DNA from 2 places in the Cytobacillus sp. FSL W8-0315 genome. Region 1 is predicted to be linked to the other one. Evidence: riboswitches for the same ligand, from Rfam matches in the RefSeq annotation. Region 1 holds a riboswitch; the other holds the start of a gene.
The links. A riboswitch is a leader RNA that binds a small molecule or an ion and turns the genes downstream of it on or off. The one in region 1 is predicted to bind cyclic di-AMP.
Positions count from the first base shown of each region.

Region 2: linked by a shared signal. The riboswitch ahead of MKY20_RS00400 (cation:dicarboxylate symporter family transporter) and the one ahead of MKY20_RS13605 (dicarboxylate/amino acid:cation symporter) in region 1 are both predicted to bind cyclic di-AMP.

Region 1 is NZ_JBBOOC010000001.1:2,638,633-2,641,791, forward strand. It holds gene MKY20_RS13605 (dicarboxylate/amino acid:cation symporter) at 1-1,117, opposite strand, end outside; cyclic di-AMP (ydaO/yuaA leader) riboswitch at 1,270-1,415, opposite strand; gene MKY20_RS13610 (hypothetical protein) at 1,550-1,735, opposite strand; gene MKY20_RS13615 (hypothetical protein) at 2,122-2,508, opposite strand; gene MKY20_RS13620 (GNAT family N-acetyltransferase) at 2,624-3,073, shown strand.
Region 2 is NZ_JBBOOC010000001.1:67,267-70,425, forward strand. It holds gene MKY20_RS00395 (hypothetical protein) at 1-12, opposite strand, end outside; gene MKY20_RS00400 (cation:dicarboxylate symporter family transporter) at 148-1,410, opposite strand; cyclic di-AMP (ydaO/yuaA leader) riboswitch at 1,540-1,689, opposite strand; gene MKY20_RS00405 (hypothetical protein) at 1,814-2,215, opposite strand; gene MKY20_RS00410 (dienelactone hydrolase family protein) at 2,449-3,078, opposite strand.

The DNA.
Region 1 (3,159 bases):
CAATCCCAATGATTAATGCGATACCTTCAACAGGAAGATTGACAGAGTTAAGAACCATCGCTAGCATAATCAAACCGACACCAGGCACACCAGCTGTACCAACGCTGGCAAGAACGGCAGTAAGGACAACCGTGATTAGCTGTGTCAATGTTAAATCAACATTATATACCTGGGCAATGAAAATAGTTGCAACTCCCTGCATGATGGCTGTTCCATCCATGTTGATGGTTGCACCGAGAGGCTGAACAAAGCTGCTGATTGATTCAGGAACTTTCAGATTTTTTTGGGCCGTATTCATGGAAATCGGCAGAGTCGCATTACTGCTTGATGTACTGAAAGCAACCCCCATGGCCGGCGCAAAGCCTTTAAAGAACCATAGCGGGTTTTTCTTTGCAAGTAAAGCAATAGAACCTCCATAGGTTAAAATCGCATGTATAAATAACGCAAGAAGAACTACGATCATATAAAGTCCCATAGCTTTAATGGCACTTAGACCCTGACTTCCTACAGCAGAAACGATAAGTCCAAACGTTCCATAAGGAGCGAACCTCATAACCAGGTTAACAAGGTACATCATCATGTCATTGCCTTGTTCAATAAGGTTTAATATGCCTTTTGTTTTATTGCCGAGCATGGTTAATGCAAATCCGACAAAAATAGAAAAAGTGATAATCTGAAGCATATTGCCTTCCGTGAAGGCTTTTACCGGATTGGTTGGAATAATATTTAATAGTGTCTCTGAGACAGGAGGAGCTTCCTTCGATTCGTACTCCACGTTTGTTACGTCAAATTCACCAACGTTTCCTGGCTGGAAAACAGCTGCCAAAGCAAGACCTATGACGATTGCAATGCTGGTGGTAACCAGGAAGTAGGAGATTGTCTTAATCCCAATTCTTCCCAACTTCTTAGGATCACCGAGGCCTGCTGTTCCAAGGGTGATGGAAAAGAAGACGATCGGAACAACCAGCATATTGATGAGATTTAAAAAGATTTTTCCCAGCGGAGTAAACAAAAACTTGTCAAGCTCGGGGAAAATGCCAGGTGCAAATAAATTAATCAACAGCCCTGTGATTCCCCCCGCGATCAAAGCAAGAATAATTTTAGTAGATAATTTCATACACGTTCCTCCAATGAAATAAATGATGTAAAAAAATGTAAATCGCGCACAAAAAATATTTTGCCTTTCCTATAATACCCCCAAAAAACATAAACCTAACTAAAAAAGGCAACAAAAAAACACAGAGGTAATAACCACTGTGCATTTATGCAGTGTTCCCTCTCAACACGCTTACGAGGTTAGCTGTCGGGTTCGGGTCTTGAGAGTACCCTACCTGTAAAAGGATTCACCCCAGGTACTTTTGTTAAAAAAGTACAGTTGGTTCCCCCGCTCAATTAAGATTAAGCGAAAATTATTAATGTTTTTTTAATATATTAACAATAATCATAAAAGTTGTAAATCATACGATTTTCTTATCTAGGTTTACTAAGGTTACTATAATTCAAATAGTAATTTAATAGGAAAGGTCAATTTGGTTTTTTAGCAATAAGATTAGAAGTTAAGCCAGCTTAAAAGAGGATGTCTTTTTTTGTCTTTCACTTTCAATTCCTTCTTATTCAGCTTGTCTTCATGTTCGGCCAGCCACTCTTTTAACTCTTCTTTGTCCTTGCATTGCGTATAATAAGTCTCGCCGTTTTTCCCAGTGGCACTTACAACATATCTGCATGTATTTCCCATAAAGCACCCTTTTCAAAGTAATTTCTTTTAGAATTATAACAAGATTTATGACAATGTCCACCATTATTTTTTTGGATTATGAGTATATTGGCTTTGGGGATATTGCTGATGAAAATATGCCTGAAAAAATTCAGGTAAGATATCCGCTGAATTATTGTCGCTTCTGCATTTATCCAATTGGTCCGGCAGCTTATTGATTACTGGGAAAGTTTTTTCCTGTTGTCTGTTCCAGGGGGAATGGCCTTTCTTATTTGCGCGGGAAACTGTAATAAAGCCGTCGAGAATCTCATGACTAACAGTAAACCCTTTGCGAGTATAAAATTCAAGAGCCTCTGTATTCCTATTTGATACATAGATAAAATAATCTTCCACATCTTTGAATTGGCTTAACCATTCCATCGACATGTTAGAAAGAACTGATCCAATTCCATATGGTCTGTAGCATTTTTTATAAAGAATTGAGATAAGCAGCCAACATGGCTTTTCCCGACTGAAGTCAGATCAAAAAAAGTGGCGAAATCATTGGAGCTGGCTTCCTTAGGAGAAACATTGGAATAGACATAGCCCGCGATTTCTTCATCGTCCTTAACGATCTCTAAATAATTATGTAAAGCTGATTTTACGGATGGAATCATTCTAGTTTCAAAATTCATGCTGTCAAAACGCTCAGGTGTTATATGTGCCTTAGATTTCTGAAAAGCCATCAGCTTATTGCATAAATCCCGGCAAAGTCTGATTTTCTCTTCTGTTATCACTTCATATTTTAAATTCATCCTATTCACCCCTAGTTAAATTTTAAATTGGAAGGTCTTCATTCGTCCAAAAAAGAGGGAATTTATCCTTGATAGAGAAGTTTATCTTAAAACTAATATAAAAAGAGGGACCATAATGATTAGGGAAATTGATATTAAAGATCGAAAAGCTGCTGTGCAAGTTCTAAGTGTCCAGCTTCCTGCGTATAAAATTGAGGCTGAAATCATTGGATGTCCTGATTTACCGCCTTTGAAGGATACGGCTGATGACTTGCGAATAACCGGAGAAACCTTCCTGGGGTATTTTATAGGTGAAAAATTATGCGGTGTGATTTCTTTTAAAGAGGAAAATAATGTTTTAGATATTCATAGACTGATTGTGCATCCTGAACATTTTAGAAAGGGAATTGCACAAAAGCTGCTGAACTTCATTGAACTGAGGCCGATGAATGAAAAAATGATTGTCACAACAGGCTCTAAGAATACCCCTGCTGTCACTTTTTATTTAAAGAATGGTTTTAAAGAGCTGAAGAAAATGGAAATAAATGAATCACTGACTATTACTGCTTTTGAAAAATATTTATAAAATACTAAAAGATTAAGCGACTCTTTCATTTGGAGGAATCATCCTCTTTAAATCCGTTATATGTTTTTATAGAGTCTGCTATTACT
Region 2 (3,159 bases), 2.6 Mb from region 1:
AACCTGCTCCACCTTCGGACTCCTTCACGTTGGTTTCCCGCTTCTCTGTCCGAACCTGCTCCATCATCCTCTCTTTATGGAATAACACAAAGAAACAAAAAAAAACACTAACAAATATGCTGCCATTTGTTAGTGTTTTCCAATCTATTATGAAGCTTGTTGCTCAAATCTTTCTTCTGCTGGAGGGTTAAATTGCCCTTCCCACTTGGCAATAACAATAGCCGCAAGTGAGTTCCCCACCACGTTAACAGCTGTTCGGCCCATATCAAGGATACGGTCGATGCCGGCAATAAAGGCAAGGCCTTCTGCAGGTAATCCAATTGTGCTGAAAGTAGCCAGCAGCACGACAAAGGATACGCCTGGCACGCCCGCCATTCCTTTGGATGTCACCATCAGTACTAACATTAACGTAATTTGCTGTCCTATGCTTAATTCTATGCCAAACATCTGTGCAATAAATAAAGAGGCAATTGCCTGGTATAAAACGGATCCATCCAGGTTAAAAGAATAGCCTGTCGGAATAACGAATGACGAAATATGTTTCGGGCTTCCCGCTTTCTCCATTTTGTCCATGATTCTCGGAAGCACTGTTTCAGAACTTGCAGTTGAGAATGCCAAAATCAATTCTTCTTTAATCATCTTCAATAATTTAAAGATGCTGAACCCGACAACTTTGGCCATTATCCCCAACACAACAAGAACAAAGAAGATCATGGCTCCATATACAGTAAGTGCCAGCTTGCCCAATGGAATCAATGAGGCAAAACCATACTTGGAAATCGTTACACCAATTAAGGCAAATACTCCGATTGGTGCATACTTCATAAATAGGTTTGTCACATAGAACATGGCCTTTGCCGTGCCTTCGAAAAATCTCAGTACTGGCTTTCCCTTTTCCCCAATTGCTGCAATTCCAAGGCCAAATACAACAGCAAAGAAGATAATCGCCAGCATATCGCCTTCAACCATGGCTTGTACAGGATTAGTAGGTACGATATGCAAAAATGTATCTGCTATCGACTTGCCTTCCTGCTCTTTATTGGTTTCAACATAGCTCGAAATGTCACTTTGCTGCAGGCTGTCCATATTCAGGCCGGCACCAGGCTGAATAACATTACCTGCAATGAGGCCCACCACAATAGCAACCAAAGTCATGCCAATAAAGTAAGTCAATGATTTACCGCCAAGCTTCCCGACGGCTTTTAAATCACCCACACCAGCAATGGCAACAATAATTGTTGATAGTACAATAGGAACAACAATCATTTTAATTAAGCGGATAAAAAGATCGCCAAAGGGCTGCAGCACACTTTGCGCCGTTTCACTTCCATAGAAAATACCGCCAATAGCGATTCCTAAAATAAGACCGATGAAAATTTGAGTGGCTAAACTTAATTTAATTTTTTTCATCAATTACCCTACCTTCTTGTTTAGTTTTATACGTGCTGCGCAGGCAAGGGAAACAAAGATGAGATCCTGATAAAAAAGAAAATCGACAAAAATGCTGGGTTTTGTCAATTCACACTATTTCATATTCTCTTATGTTTCCTTAAACGCTGACGAGGTTAGCTTTCGGGTTAGGACTGCGGAAACAGTAAGCCCTTCCATAGTAGGATTCACCCCAAGCGGAAACTCCGCTGTAAATATTGGGTCCCCCGTTCTTAAAATAAGATTAAGCATAAATCACTATATCATTATATTATTTCAAGATATTTTTTGTAAATAGTTAAGTTTTCCCGGCAGTAAACTAAATGGCCTCTTTAATACACCAAAAAAAAGCTGAAATTCAATGAATTTTCAGCTCTATGACTTGTTATGGGAAATCAATATTAATAGCAATAATAAATATAAGGACTATCACGGATAATGCTGTATTTACTGACCACCACCTTATTTCTGCTTTTGTCAGTACACGGTCAATGATGAAAAAAAAGACAGCAGAAACAAGACTAAGTTCTTTTAATACTGAACCGAATAAACAATGGAATAAAAAGGAGGCAATTTCACGATTAGTGTTTGCAATGAAAATCTTCTGGCTCAACCAATCACTGAACATCGAAGTGATTACTCCATAGGCAGCGACAAACATAAGATTTAAATAATATAAATTAACAAATGCATTCATATCAAAGCCTGTTAGCACTGAGAAAATCAGTGCAAATAACACACTGCTAAGAATGGATGTTAAGATCTTTCTCCTCAAAATAATGGACATTTCCCACTTCATCCTTTATAGAGGCTAAATAATAGAAAGTAAATTTATAAATTGAATATAAGCAAAACAAAAAAAGGCATTTGGCTCCGCCTGCGCCAAATACAATGATAGCCACACATGCTATCCCCGCTAAATCTAAATTAGCACCCTTGTATTAAGAAAATTGAACGGGCTTGTAAACTTTTATTAAAATTCAAGGTGATAACACTCACGGTTAGCTTCATAATAATACCTCAATCAATATGCAATAAAAAATCCATGGCTTTGCTAAATGCTTCTTGTTCTGATTCTGCATCATATCTGGAGGAATATGGATCACTGAATCCATGTTTCCCTTTAAATTTATGTACTTTAATTTTCTTTTTTTCTAAAGCTAATAGTAACTCATCAACATTAAAAGACTGCTCTTCTTGTGGAAAGAATAGCATTATGGGACACTGGGGTGTTAACTCTAAATAGTCCCTGATCCTTGAGCCATAGTATCCCACTATACCATCAACACAATCTCCCTCACTGCACAGCCAGGCAACAGTTGCACCTATACTAAATCCAATGATATATATTTTTTCGTATTCATCTTTAACATCCAATAATAGATCTTTTATTTTTTGGGCAGCTCTGTCGAAACCTGCATGTTCCATAAAATGGCGATAAGCGGCTTCCTCATGAGAATATTCAAAAGGTATCTCTCGCTCTAATAAATGGGGGCATGTCACATCAAAACCCTGCTTTGATAATAATTCGCAAAAACTTTTTATATGTTGATTAATTCCATAGATTTCGTGGATTACGAGTATTAAAGAATTAGAATTACTCTGTCTTATCATGATTATGACCCTTTTTCTCCATATTTCTTCTCCCATTCACCGATCCATTTTTACACCTTATTCCATAAGAAAAAGTATTCTATATTTAAATGTTTTATTCCTTCAACATCTAACACC